One region of the Nocardia sp. NPDC057668 genome, then DNA from elsewhere that is predicted to be linked to it. Evidence: riboswitches for the same ligand, from Rfam matches in the RefSeq annotation. Region 1 holds a riboswitch; each other region holds the start of a gene.
What was found. Region 1 has a riboswitch for S-adenosylmethionine ahead of ACFVBH_RS31160 (rhodanese-like domain-containing protein). Riboswitches for the same ligand answer to the same signal wherever they lie in the genome.

Region 2: it holds a riboswitch for S-adenosylmethionine, as region 1 does, so the genes downstream of both, ACFVBH_RS28500 (bifunctional o-acetylhomoserine/o-acetylserine sulfhydrylase) here and ACFVBH_RS31160 (rhodanese-like domain-containing protein) in region 1, are expected to answer to the same signal.
Region 3: it holds a riboswitch for S-adenosylmethionine, as region 1 does, so the genes downstream of both, ACFVBH_RS18610 (ABC transporter substrate-binding protein) here and ACFVBH_RS31160 (rhodanese-like domain-containing protein) in region 1, are expected to answer to the same signal.

The regions. Positions count from the first base shown of each region.
Region 1 covers NZ_JBHVIC010000006.1:97,151-101,805, forward strand. Annotated here, with positions in the region: gene ACFVBH_RS31150 (DJ-1/PfpI family protein) at 1-446, opposite strand, end outside; gene ACFVBH_RS31155 (O-succinylhomoserine sulfhydrylase) at 614-1,828, opposite strand; gene ACFVBH_RS31160 (rhodanese-like domain-containing protein) at 1,825-2,247, opposite strand; SAM riboswitch class IV at 2,263-2,378, opposite strand; gene ACFVBH_RS31165 (hypothetical protein) at 2,429-2,866, opposite strand; gene ACFVBH_RS31170 (FAD-dependent oxidoreductase) at 3,155-4,576, shown strand.
Region 2 covers NZ_JBHVIC010000005.1:194,184-198,838, reverse strand. Annotated here, with positions in the region: gene ACFVBH_RS28520 (tRNA (cytidine(34)-2'-O)-methyltransferase) at 1-181, opposite strand, end outside; gene ACFVBH_RS28515 (DUF3017 domain-containing protein) at 345-590, shown strand; gene ACFVBH_RS28510 (hypothetical protein) at 726-887, shown strand; gene ACFVBH_RS28505 (homoserine O-acetyltransferase) at 959-2,068, opposite strand; gene ACFVBH_RS28500 (bifunctional o-acetylhomoserine/o-acetylserine sulfhydrylase) at 2,110-3,444, opposite strand; SAM riboswitch class IV at 3,540-3,650, opposite strand; gene ACFVBH_RS28495 (TetR/AcrR family transcriptional regulator) at 3,663-4,358, opposite strand; gene ACFVBH_RS28490 (MFS transporter) at 4,494-4,655, shown strand, end outside.
Region 3 covers NZ_JBHVIC010000002.1:1,326,611-1,331,265, forward strand. Annotated here, with positions in the region: gene ACFVBH_RS18605 (ABC transporter permease) at 1-1,046, opposite strand, end outside; gene ACFVBH_RS18610 (ABC transporter substrate-binding protein) at 1,051-2,205, opposite strand; SAM riboswitch class IV at 2,240-2,355, opposite strand; gene ACFVBH_RS18615 (HAD family hydrolase) at 2,604-3,248, opposite strand; gene ACFVBH_RS18620 (GNAT family N-acetyltransferase) at 3,361-4,191, shown strand; gene ACFVBH_RS18625 (elongation factor G) at 4,561-4,655, opposite strand, start outside.

The DNA of each region.
Region 1 (4,655 bases):
GCGGGCTCGTAGACGAAGCCCTTGCCGCCCGAATACTCGGTCATGGCAAGGTATTCCGCCGCGTTGCTGGTGTGCTTGCGCTCGTCGAGCAGCCCCTCGACCGCCATGCCCCAGGTCGCGCCGCAGATGGCCGCGACCGGAACCCCCGCCGCCAGGAACTCGCGCGCCGTGCGACCGAAGGCGGCCAGATCGCCGCGCTCCCAGGTCTCCGAACCGGGCAGGATCAGCATCTCGCTCATCGCCGGGGTCAGGTCGGCCAGCGTCAGGTCGGGCGTGACGCGCAGCCCGCCCATCGAGACCACCGGATCGGCGGTGAGCCCGACGGTGCGGACCTGCCAGGCGCCGGGCTCGCGGTGCCACAGCGTGCGGTTGATATGCGCGGTGGCGTGCCCGACCTCCCAATCGGCGAAGGTGTCGTAAACGGCCAGGTGCACTGTCTTTGCCATGACAGTATCCTGTCATGTTTGACAGGATGCTGTCAATACTCGAGGCGTGAATCGCCGCAACCTGCGGAAACATCCCACTGGAACGGCGAAGGGGCCGGAACCCTGACGGATCCGGCCCCTTCGGCCCGACTGTTCGAGCGGATCGGCTCGAGGCTTTCGCCGGCGGATCAGCCCAGCGCGCGATCCAGATCCGCGATCAGATCCTCGACGTCCTCGAGGCCGATCGAGATGCGCACCACGCCATCGGTGATACCGATGGCCGCGCGTCCCTCCGGGCCCATGGCCCGGTGCGTGGTGGTCGCCGGATGCGTGATCAGCGTCTTGGCATCGCCGAGGTTGTTCGAGATGTCGATGATCCGCAGCCCGTTCAGCACCTCGAACGCACGCTTCTTGGCCGCCTCCGGCGCCGCCTTCAGCTCGAAGGTCACCACCGTTCCGCCGCCGGACATCTGCGCCTGCGCCAGGTCGTACTGCGGATGCGACTTCAGGAACGGGTACTTCACCCAGGCCACCGCCGGATGCTGTTCCAGGAACTCCGCGATGCGCAGCGCCGAGTCGTTGGACTGGCGCACCCGCAGCGGCATGGTCTCCAGACCCTTGAGCAGCGTCCAGGCGTTGAACGGGCTCAGCGCCGGACCCGTATGGCGCATAAGGTTTTTCACCGGGCCGTCGATGTACTCGTGCGAGCCCAGGATCGCGCCGCCGAGCACCCGGCCCTGACCGTCGATGTGCTTGGTGCCGGAGTAGACCAGCACGTCCGCGCCGAGCTCGAACCCGCGCTGCAGCAGCGGGGTCGCGAACACGTTGTCCAGCACCACCTTCGCGCCCGCGGCGTGCGCCAGATCCACCACCGCGCGCACGTCCACCAGGGACTGCATCGGGTTGGACGGGGTCTCGAAGAACACGGCCTGGGTCGGCACCGAGAGCGCCTCGGTCCACTGGTCCAGATCCTCGCCGTCGACGAAGATGGTCTCCACGCCCCAGCGCGGCAGGATCTCGTTGGCCACCACGAAGCAGGAGCCGAACAGGCTGCGCGCGGCGACCAGGCGGTCACCGTTGCCCAGCAGCGCGGCCAGGGCGGTGAAGACCGCGGACATGCCGCTGGCGGTCGCGAAAGCCGCTTCGGCGCCGTCGATCAGGGCCAGCCTGTCCTCGAACATGGCGACCGTGGGATTGCCGTAGCGCGAGTACACGAAGTGCTCGATATCGCCGGTGAAGGACGCCTCGGCGGCCTCGGCGCTCTCGTAGACGAAGCCCGAGGACAGGTACAGCGCCTCGGAGGTCTCCTCGAAACCCGAGCGCCGCAGACCGCCGCGCACACTGAGCGTGGCCGGGCCGACGCCCTCGGGCAGCGGCTTGTCGAACGCGCCACCGGTGATCATGACTGCCTCCACGGAAGTCCGTCCGCGCGCCAGCCCTCGACGCCGCGGTGTCCCTGCGCGTCGAGCGCGCCCTCGAAACCCTCGAGCACATTGAACGAAGGAGCCAGCCCGAGCGCGGTCGCCGCGGTGGCCGCCCCGATGGAGCGCTGCCCGGAACGACAGATGAAGATCACCGGCGCGTCCGAGTCCGCGGCCCGATCGGCCAGCACCTCGCGGAGCTGATCGACGAACCGGGCATTGCGCGCGCCGCTGGTGTCGACCCATTCGATCAACGCCGTCGGGCGGCCGATGCCGCTGGTGTCGGGCACGCCCACGAAACGCCATTCGGCTTCGGTGCGCACATCCACCAGCACCGCATCCGGGTTGTCGCGCAACAGTTCCCACGCCTGCGTCGGCGTGATGTCACCCGCGTAGCTCACTTCGAACCTCCTGTGAATCCGCACTTGCCGCACCGTTGCCCGATGCGCGGCCAGGTCGTCACCCGGAGCACCCCACCGCGGAGGAGGGTTGCCGACCAGCCAGCCGGGGCTTGGCGCTGGTACTCATGACCTGGGTTGAGATTGACCGACATGTGGCCTCACTGTCAAACCATGATCCAGGTCAGGAATTGCACACCAGCCAGGCGCCGTCGTTCTTGGTGAAAGTCCAGGTCGAGGTGGAATCGCGGTCGTCCGAGCGCCAGGTCACCTGGGCCGTGGCGCGCTCACCCTCGATATTGGTGTCGGTCACCCGCACAATCGTGGATTTTCCGGCCTTTTCGCCCTCCGCCGGACGCATCGGGGAGCGCTGTTCGTCGAAGCCGGGGCACGCGGTCGACGGATCGAGGACGTCGGTGCCGCTGCGGGATTCGATGAAATTTCGGGCGGCGATGCCCAGCCGGTCCTTGTCTGTGACATTCTTCTCAGCCGGCGACAGCAGCGCCGACGCCACGATGCCGATCACCACCAGAACCGTGATGCCGATGGCGATCAGGAACGGCAGCATGGTTCTGGACTCGCGCTGATCGATGCGTTCGGGCTGGTCCTCGTCCTCGCTCATGACTTGATCATGCCTGGTCGAGACGGGTGTCCCGGCGGCGACACCGGCCCGCGCGCGGGGAGAGCATTCCCACAGTTCACCGCACCGGCGCGGGGAGTGGCGGCCGCCACCGATAGAATCGGCGCAATTCCCCCGCGAGGCCGGGAATGGCAGTACAGAGCAGCAACGCTGCAGCTTCGGGGGCCGTAGGGTGGTTCACTCGAAGCCAGGGCGTCAACTTAGCCTAAGCTAAGAACGACGGCTGAGACTTGACGGCAAGATAGTTTTCGACCAAAGGGTGCGCGAAGAATGACCGAACAGCTTGCGGGAACCGATGCAGCGACCCGCCCGCTTCGCATTGCGATCGTGGGCGCGGGCCCGGCCGGAATCTACGCCGCCGACGCGCTGATGAAGTCCGATACCCCCGCCGGTTTCGACGGGGTGAGCATCGACCTGTACGAGCGCATGCCCGCGCCGTTCGGTCTGATCCGCTACGGCGTCGCGCCCGATCATCCGCGCATCAAGGGCATCATCACCGCCCTGCACAAGGTCCTGGACAAGCCGCAGGTCCGCCTGCTCGGCAACATCGACTACGGCGTCGACATCACCCTGGAAGACCTGCGCTCGTTCTACGACGCGGTCATCTTCTCCACCGGCGCCAACGCCGACCGCGCGCTCGAGATCCCGGGCATCGACCTGGACGGCAGCTTCGGCGCGGCCGACTTCGTCTCCTGGTACGACGGCCACCCGGACGTGCCCCGCGAATGGCCGCTGCACGCGGAGAAGGTCGCGGTCCTGGGCGTCGGCAACGTCGCCCTCGACGTCGCGCGCGTGCTCGCCAAGACCGGCGACGAACTGCTGCCGACCGAGATCCCGCCGAACGTCTACGACGGTCTCAAGGAGAACAAGGCCGTGGAGGTGCACGTCTTCGGGCGTCGCGGTCCCGCGCAGGCCAAGTTCACCCCGCTCGAGCTGCGCGAGCTGGATCACTCCCCGACCATCGAGGTCATCGTCGATCCCGAGGACATCGACTACGACGAGGGTTCCGAAGCCGCGCGCCGCCACTCCAAGCAGGTCGACATGATCTGCAACACCCTCGAGCAGTGGGCCATCCGCGACGTCGGCAACCGCCCGCACAAGCTCTTCCTGCACTTCTTCGAGAACCCGGCCGAGATCCTGGGCGACGCCGACGGCAAGGTCGTGGGCCTGCGCACCGAGCGCACCGCCCTGGACGGCACCGGCAACGTCAAGGGCACCGGCGAGTTCAAGGACTTCGACGTCACCGCGATCTACCGCGCCGTCGGGTACCTGTCGCAGAACATCCCCTCGCTGCCCTTCGACGAGCAGGCGGGCACCGTGCCCAACGAGGCCGGTCGCGTGCTCGGCAACGAGGACGCCGACGGCGCCGAGCGCTACGTGCCGCAGACCTACGTCACCGGCTGGATCAAGCGCGGCCCGGTCGGCCTCATCGGCCACACCAAGGGCGACGCCAACGAGACCATCGCCTGCCTGCTCGACGATGTCGCGAACTTCGTCCCGGCCCCCAAGCCGGAACTGGACGCGGTCACCGAGTTCCTCGAGGGCAAGGGCATCCCCTTCACCACCTGGGCCGGCTGGTACCGCCTCGACGCGCACGAGCGCGCCCTGGGCGAGCCCGAGGGCCGCGAGCGCGTGAAGGTCGTCGAGCGCGAGGACATGCTGCGCGCCAGCGAGCCGGACAAGGTTTCCTGATCCACCGCTTCCCGGACGCAGTTTCCTGACCGCCTGACCTGGCCGAATCCGCCAGGTGGACAAGGTCTTACGCACTTGT
Region 2 (4,655 bases), on a different contig from region 1:
CCGAAGCGAGGTCGTGGTAGTCCAGTCCCGCCCGGCGTAGCTTGGGCTCGGATAGGTCGAAGCCCAGGGGTTCGATCAGGTGCAATCGGCACCCCGTCCCGGCGGCGAGCCGGATGGCGTTGCCGGTGTTGGGCGGGATGCGCGGCGAGAAGAACACAAGATGGAACACGCCCACCAGCATCGCAGAACAAGAGAACCGTACTGTTCGCGGCCGGTGCGTGCGCGTGGCGGCGGGGGAGCCGGGTCCGGCGGGGGCGGTTAAGCTTCCGGGCGTGAGTGCAGCACATGCCGCCCCGGAGAGCCGGGGCAGTCGTCTCGGCCAGGCCCTGCGTGACAACCTGCCCATGGTGGTGATCGCCCTGGTGCTGGTGGTGGCCGTGGTCTTTCTGGCCTGGGACCGGTGGCGGCGCGGCACCTTCTTCTTCGGGGGCGCGACGTTGCTCGCCGCAGCCTTCCGGCTACTGCTTCCGACCGAGCGCGTCGGGCTGCTCGCGGTCCGCAGCAAACCCTTCGACGTGACGTGGCTGGCGGTGCTGGGCAGCGCCATCATCGTGCTCGCCGCGACCATCAACAGCCTCGGTGTCACCTAGACTCGCGGGTAACTCGAGTCATGCCTGTTTCGTACGAATTATCCTGACGCACTGTCGGTTTCGTTAGGGTGACGGCTCCGTAACCCCGGTACCAATTACGGGACGAACTCGCATCGTCCACGTACCCTGTTAGGCATGACAGCGACCTTCGACGACATGGAACTGCGGGACCTGGTCGGCCTGCTCTCTCTCGAGGAACAGCGCGAACTTCGCCCCGCCGTACTCCGTGTCCTGCACCGTTTGCCCGATCAAGAAGTACTGCGCCGCGAACTCGGCCGCCGCCTCACCGAGGTCTGAGACTCGATACAGCAATCCCCCGGCAGCAGGCGCTCCCGGGGGATCATTTGTTTAGAGCTTTGCTACCGCAACTAACGGCGTGCGGCCCGGGCCAGCTCCATGGTCTGCACCATGAGTTTGCCCACCGCTTCGGTCTCGGTGAGGAATCCGTCGTGCCCGTCACGGGAACGCACGATCTCCAACCCCTTGCACCCGGGTAGTAGATCAGCCAGTTCCTGCTGCGTGCGCAGCGGATACAGCCGATCCGAGTCCACGCCGCCGACCACACACGGCACCGTGGTGGAGCCCAGCGCCGCCTCGATGCCGCCGCGCCCGCGGCCGACGTCGTGCCGGTTCATGGCCTCGGTGAGCAACACGTAGGTGGCCGGGTCGAACCGCGAGATGAGCTTGTCGGCCTGGTACTCCAGGTAGCTCTGCACCGCGTAACGCCCACCGTCCCAAGGGTTCTCGTCGCCCTGGGCGCGGTTCTCGAAGCGGTGGTCGAGCTCGCCCTCGGTCCGGTAGGTCAGATGCGCGATCCGCCGCGCGATGCCCATACCGGTCATCGGCGCGGTGCCGGTGCCGTGATAGGCCCCGCCCTGCCAGTCCGGATCGGACCGGATGGCCGCGATCTGGGTGGTCTGGGTTCCGATCTGATCTGCGGTGGCACGCGCGCCCACCGCCAGCACCAGGGCCGACCCGACCCGCTCGGGATAGCCGACCATCCACTCCAGCACCCGCATGCCGCCCATCGACCCGCCGACGACCGAGGCCAGCCGGTAGATGCCGAGCAGATCGAGCAACTGCGCCTCCGCGGTTACCTGATCGCGAATGCTGATCTCGGGAAAGCGTGCGCCCCAGGGCTTTCCGTCCGCGGCGAGCGACGCCGGTCCGGTGCTGCCCTTGCAGCCGCCGAGCACGTTCGTGGCGATGACACACCATTCGCGGGTGTCGACCGCCGCGCCCTCGCCGACGATGCCGTCCCACCAGCCGGGCTGGGCGTGCTGCACGTCGGCGGGGCCGACCACATGTGAATCGCCGGTGAGGGCGTGCTCGACGAGGATGACGTTATCCGCGTTCGCCGAGAGTTCGCCCCACCGCTGCACCGCCAGGCTCGCGTCGGGGATGACGGCGCCGTTCTCGAGCCGGACCTCCCCGATCGCAATGGTGCAGAGCGTCCCGTCGGGCGGCGGCAGCAAGATGTCCGCCGCTGGACGAGAGGTGCTCGATTCAATGCTCACTATCAGCTCGCTGCCGCAATCAGTCCCGCGCGCAAATCCGCCAGGATGTCGTCGATACCTTCGATACCCACGGCCAAACGCACCAGACCAGGGGTGACGCCGGACGCGAGCTGCTCTTCGGGAGTCAGCTGGGAGTGGGTGGTCGAAGCCGGATGAATCACGAGCGAGCGCACATCCCCGATGTTAGCGACATGGCTGTGCAGGACCAGCGCGTCCACGAACTTCTTGCCCGCATCGACACCACCGGCCAGCTCGAACGACACGATGGCGCTCACGCCCTTCGGTGCCAGCTGTTTGCCACGCTCGAACCAGGGGGAGTCGGGCAGGCCCGCGTAGTACACGGACTCCACCGCGTCGTGCCCGCTCAGGAACTCCGCGACGGCCTGGGCGTTGGCCACGTGCCGCTCGACCCGCAGGCTGAGCGTCTCGATGCCCTGGCTGATCAGGAAGGCGTTGAACGGCGAGACCGCCGCGCCGAGATCGCGCAGCAACTGCACGCGCGCCTTGAGCGCGTACGCCGGAGCGCCCAGGTCGGCGAACACCACACCGTGGTAGCTCGGGTCCGCGGTGGTGAAGCCGGGGAAGCGGGGCTTGCCGTCGGCGTCGGTCACGGTCCAGTCGAAGGTGCCGCCGTCCACGATGACGCCCGCGACGGCCGAACCGTGGCCGCCCAGGTACTTGGTCGCCGAGTGCACGACGATGTCCGCGCCGTGCTTCAGCGGCTGGATCAGGTACGGGGTGGCGACGGTGTTGTCCACGATCAGCGGAACGCCGGCCGCGTGCGCGATGCCCGCGATGCCCTCGATGTCGAAGATCGAGCTGCTCGGGTTGGCGACCGTCTCACCGTAGAAAGCCTTGGTGTTGGGCCGGACCGCGGCTTCCCACTGCGCCAGATCGTCCGGATCCTCGACGAAGCTGACCTCGATGCCGAGCTTGGGCAGCGAGTAGTGGAAGAGGTTGTAGGTGCCGCCGTACAGGTGCGGGCTGGACACGATGTGGTCGCCGGCCTCGGCGATGTTCAGGATCGCGTAGGTCTCCGCGGCCTGGCCCGACGACACCAGCAGCGCCGCGACGCCGCCCTCGAGGGCGGCCACGCGCTGCTCCACCGCGTCCTGGGTGGGGTTCATGATGCGGGTGTAGATGTTGCCCGGCTCGGCCAGGCCGAACAGCGCCGCCGCGTGATCGGTGTCGCGGAAGGCGTACGAGGTCGTCTGGTAGATCGGCAGGGCGCGCGCGCCCGTGGCCGGATCGGGGGCCTGCCCGGCGTGGATCTGCTTGGTCTCGAAGGACCAGTTCGCGGGATCGAGGTTGGCAGCGGGCGCGGTCGAGTCACTCATGATTACTGCTCCAGGAAGAATCGCCGTATACGGCGGAAGGCTTGGGTTATCGGAAGGCGAATTGGCTTCGACAACAACACATCTCGGTGCCTCCTACAGTGCGCTTGCGCTCGGCCTTCGAGCGCCCGGTCTTCACCCGGAGCACCCCACCGCAGCTGGAGGGTTGCCGATCAGCGAGCCGGGGCTTGGCGCTGATGCTCTTGACCTGTTTCGGGATTCTAACGGTGCTCGGCCGCGATGTCGGCAATGGGGTTACCCACACTCGGAACGGCGCAAATACGGACGAACTCGTGATAGGCGGTGACCACCGCGTCGGCCATGGCGCGCGCGGAGTCGGCCAGCACCCCGTCGCAGCTCTCGAGCTCGGCCTCGCACTCCACCCCGGCCCGCATGATGGCGTGCCAGGTGCCGGTGATGAGCCGCACGTGCAGTGAATCCGGCCCGGTGCCGAGCCGTTCGCCGAGCACGGTCGAGGTCTCGCGCATCTTGTAGTCCGCGGCGTCGAGACTGCGGGCGCGCACGGCGGGGGAGTGCCGAATGATGTTCTGCATCTGCTGGAACCAGCGGAACGGCAGCGGTTCGTCGCGGTCGATGATGCCCTCGATCATCTCCAGGTAGCTGTTCAGTAGCGCCTGGAGTTCATTGCCCGTGACGGGCTGTCGGCGCAGATTGTCCGCCAGCGTGCCGCCGAAATCCTCGATCGGCGCGATGACGATGTCTTCCTTGCTGTCGAAATACCTGTTCACGGTGCGCGGGGAGACATCGGCGGCATCGGCGATCTGTTCGACCGTGGTGGCGTCGAAGCCGTGCTCGTCGCACAGGCGCAGCGCCACGTCGATGACCCGGGTGCGGGTCTGCTGCTTCTTTCGCTCGCGCAGTCCCGTGCGGGCGGTCGGCGATGACGGCTCGAACATGTCCCGATGGTAGCGCGGACCCGAGCAATGCTGTCCATGTACGCCAACTGTCGCAGTCGGACATTTTTCTCTTGACGCCAATTGTCGCATGATGCCACGATGGGCTCGGCTGTTCGGAGCAATCGAGGAGTAGGTATGACCGGCGGGACGGCAACGCTCGAACCTGACGAAATATCAAGTGAGACAAAAAATTCCGCGCGATGGTGGGCCCTCGGCGTCATCGCCGTCGCGCAGCTGATCGTGGTGCTCGACGCCACCATCGTCACCATTTCGCTGCCCTTCGCCCAGCAGGACCTG
Region 3 (4,655 bases), on a different contig from region 1:
ACCAGCGTCATGGACACGGCGATGATCGCGTAGGCCAGGATCTGGGTGCCGACCGAGATGCCGTAGTCGTCGGACACGGCCGGAATCACCAGTCCCGCAACGGCGAACGCGATGAGCGCGTGCCACCACCGCACCCGCAACTGCCGGCCCGAGCCCAGGAAGGTGCCGGTCAGCGGCTCCGATTCGATGGCGGGCGGGCGCGCGAGCAGACCGCCCGGCCGCAGCACCAGGAACACGACCAGCAGCCCGAAGGTGATCAGATCGCGGTACCCGTCCCCGAAGGTGTAGATGCCGAACGCCTCCACCAGCCCGAGGACGAAACCGCCGACCACCGCGCCGGGAATCGAGCCGAGCCCGCCGATGGTGGCGGCCACGAAACCGGTCATGCCGACGACGCCGCCGCTGGTCGGGGAGATGTTGGAGTTGTAGAGCCCGACGAAGATGCCCGCCAATCCGCCCAGCCCCGAGGCGATGGCGAAGGCCAGGGACTGGATCCGCCCCACCCCGATGCCCATCTGCGCGGCGGCGTCGGGATCCTGTGCGGTGGCGCGAATGGCCAGCCCGTACCGGCTGTACCGCAGGAAGCTCCAGAGCCCGGCCATCACCGTGACGGTGATGGCGAACATGACCACGTCCGAGGTGCCGAACCGGATGCCGCCGACCTGAAAGTTGTTGGTGGGCAACACCTGGGGGAACGGGCGGGTATCCGGCCCGAAGACCAGCGCCACCACGTTCTCCAGGATCAACCCGACCGCCACCGTGGCCAGCAGCGCCGCGATGGCCGGTGCGCGGCGCAGCGGCCGCACCGCCAGCACGTCGATCGCCACCCCGAGCAGCGCGGTGCCGCCGACCACGATCGCCAGGGCGAGCCAGAGCGGCAGCCCCTGCTCGGCGATCAGCCACCAGCCCAGCACCGACCCGAAGGCGAAGATGGCGCCGTGCGCGAAATTGATGACGTTGCTGACCCCGAAGATCAGGGTGATGCCCACGGCGATGAGTGCATACGCATTGCCGTGGACCAGACCCGCTATGAGCGTGTCGAACATGTCGCTACTTGTTGCCGGTCGGCACGAACGCGCCGTTCTTCAGGATCAGCTCGATCGGCTTCACCCCGTTCGGTCGGCGCGTCTGCTGATCGAAAGCGAAAGTGCCCAGGCCGATTCCGTCGAAGTCCTTGACCTCGCGCAGTCCCTTCAGGACGCCCTCGCGGGTCGCGCCGCCGTGCTCGGCCGCCTTGACCAGGACGTTGATCGCGTCGTAGGCGTACACGTTGAAGTCGCCGGGATCGACGTTGAACTTGGCGCGGAACTTCTTCACGAAGTCCACCACCTTGGGGTTGGTGTCCGCGGCGGTGAAGACGCCGTTCACGATGTCACCCTCGGCCGCGGCGCCCGCCAGCGAGATGAACTGCGGGGTGTTCTGGCCGCCGAAGAACTGGCCGCTGTACCCGACGTCGCGCAGCTGCTTGACGATGAGCGCGCCGTCCGGGCCGTAGCCCAGGTGCACGAACGCCTCCGGGTTCGCATCGCGGCCCTTGATCAGCACCGGCCGGAAGTCCTGCGAGTCCGGCAGGATCGGCGAGGAGTAGACGATCTCCACGCCCTTCTCCTTGGCGGACTGCTCGAAGAACTTGAAAGCCTGCTTGCCCCAGTCGGTTTCAAGGTAGACGACCGAGACCTTCTTGGCCTTGGCGGACACCCACTGCGCATTGCGCTCCTGGAAGACGTCCAGGGTGATCGAGGGGCTCCACGAGTAGTCGCCGGCCTTGGTGAAGTCCACCGCGGAGTTCGTGAACCCGTACTGCACCAGCTTGCCGCGGTTGTACACCGGCGACGCCGCGATCGAGGCCGGGGACGAGAAGTCGCCCAGCTCGGCGATGATCGACTCGTCACCCACGAACTTCGTGGCGATCGGCACCGTCTGCTTCGGGTCGGATTGCGAATCCTCCCACTTCAATTCGACTTTCTTGCCGTTGATCCCGCCCGCAGCGTTGATCTCGTCCAGCGCCAGATCGAAACCCTGCTGCCACAGCCGCCCGTACTCGGCCGACGGACCCGATTTCGGCCCGGAAACACCGAAGTACACTGTGCCGCTGTCACTCTCGGATGACCCCCCGCACGCGGACACCAGCCCGGCCACCAGGGCCGCCGACGCGATACCCACCACTACCCGGAGTCGACGCGACCCGGACCACTGCTTACTCATCTGATTCCTCTGAACTCACCGGAACAGCCCGGCCACAACGCGCTTGTGATGCCCGGCGGGCACCACCTGGTCGTCACCCGGGGCACCCCACCGCTGCGCGAGGGTTGCCGATCAGCGAGCCGGGGCTCATCTGTGCTGATACTCGTGACCGTGCGTGCAACGCTAATGAGACGCCCCGCGCGCCGACAGCGTTCGAATCACCGTGAAGCCAAAAGCGCACGCGAACAGCGCTGCGCGGCAGAGATTCCGGGACGTAGGGACACGGCATCCGATCGAATCGCGGGCTCGGATCCCGCCGAGGTCGGATCCGGATGGCAGCGGTACTCGCCGGAGGATTTCGCCCGGCCGGACCGGCCGCTGCGCCGAGCCGAGCACCCGGCGACGCGGTCAGCGCGAGATCAGCGCGACGCCGTCAGATGCGCCTCGAACCAGTCCGGGAACTCGGTGAGATCGGTCAGCACCACGTCCGCGCCCTCGGCGGAGAGTTCTTCGGCCGAATAGGGCCCGGTCGTGACGGCCACCGAGAACGCGGCGGCGGCCTTCGCCCCGCGCACGTCCCCCAGATGATCACCGACATAGATCGACACCCCGTGCGCCCGCAACGCGGTGCCCTTCGCCTCGGCCCACACGTCGCCGACCACCTCGTCGACACCGAGCCCGAGGTGTTCCAGGTGCAGCCGCGCGAAGGACTCCTTCTTGGCGGTGATGACGAGCGTCCTGCCGCCGGCGCGCCGCACCGCCGCCAGCGCCTCGACCACGCCCGGCAGGCGATCGGCGCCCGTGATCGCCAGGTCCGGGTACAGCTCGCGGTAGCGGGCCACCACCCCCGGCACCCGCTCGCTCGGGAACCACTCCGCGGCCTCGATCGCCAGCGGCGGGCCCAGCCGCGAGACCGCCAGCGCGGAATCGACGTGCACGCCCGTCTCGGCGGCGACCGCGTCCCAGACCGCGGCGATACCGGGCCGGGAATCGATCAGCGTCATATCCAGGTCGAACCCGACGACGGGTCCGGACGAGGTGCCGGCGAAAGCAGTGGGGGCCACGCTCCGACCATACGGACCGCACGGTCCGGAGCCGCGTGCGGTGGCCTCGAACTGCCGAATTCGGTTGCCGCCGCGAACTAGGCTCGAAGCCATGCCCAACGATCAGCGATCCCTGTTCTGCAGTGTCGAGCTCGGCGCCCGCATCGAGGGGGTGGAGCGGGACCTGATCACGGCCGGAGCGACGGCCGCGGCGGACAGGCTCGGCGCGGACAGCGGTTTCCTCGTCCCGGTGGCCGGCGGCGTCGCGGCCTTCGCCGAACCCGGCTCGCCGCTGAACAAGGTCGCGGGCCTGGGCTTCGACGGCGTTCCGAGTGCGGACGAGTTCGAGGCGCTGGAAAAGCGATTCGCGGAGCGGGACACCCCGGTACAGGTGGAGCTCGCCCACCTCGCCGACCCGGCCATCGGCGAGTTCCTCACCGCGCGCGGATACCGGCTGCTGGGATTCGAGAACGTCCTCGGCATCGACCTGCGCGGCGTAACCGCCGCCGTCACCCCGCCCGAGATCGCCATCCGCCCGAGCGGGGACGACGAATTCGATACCTGGCTCGACGTCGTCGCCGACGGCTTCGCCCAGCCCGACACCCAGGGCGTCGCCTCGCACGAGGAGTTCCCGCGCGAGATCATCGCCCGGGCCATGCGCGACCTCACCGGCGCGGCGGGTGTCCAGCGCTACATCGCCCTCTACAACGGGCAGCTCGCGGGCGCGGCCAGCCTGCGCATGTCGCACGGCGTAGCCCAATTGACCGGTGCGGCAACGCTGCTCGCCCACCGCCGTAAGGGCGTGCAATCCACCCTGCTCACCAACCGCCTCACCATGGCCGCCGCCGCGGGCTGCGACATCGCCGTCATCACGACCCAGCCCGGCTCCAAATCCCAGCAGAACGCCCAGAACCGCGGCTTCGATCTGCTCTACACCCGCGCGGTCCTGGTGAAATCGGCCTAGCACCGGAACTGCTCACTGCCACAACCCCACTCGGACCGCCAACGCGAAAGGCCGGTTCACGTCGAGTGAACCGGCCATCCGCCGCCCCGTCGGTCCGCCGATCCACCCGCCCCCGCGAGCACGCCGACCGACTTCCCGTCATCCCGCTAGCCCGCCGGGGCGGGCGCGTAGCCCAGCCGCCCAGCCGCCTGGCACCTGGCACCTGGCACCTGGCACCTGGCACCTGGCACCTGGCACCTGGCACCTGGCAAGTCGAACCCGCCCTCGGCCCGACGGCAAGGCCGAGGGCGAGGGCAACCGAGCCGCCACCCCAGCCCGGCAAAAGGACCACCGGGGGAACCCAATCGAGCCGCGGCCGCCGGCGACCCGCTAGCTCGCCGGGGCCGGCGCGTAGCCCAGCGGCCGGGTCGCGAACGCCCCGCGGCCGTGCGTCCGGCTGCGCAAACGCGTTGCGTAGCCGAATA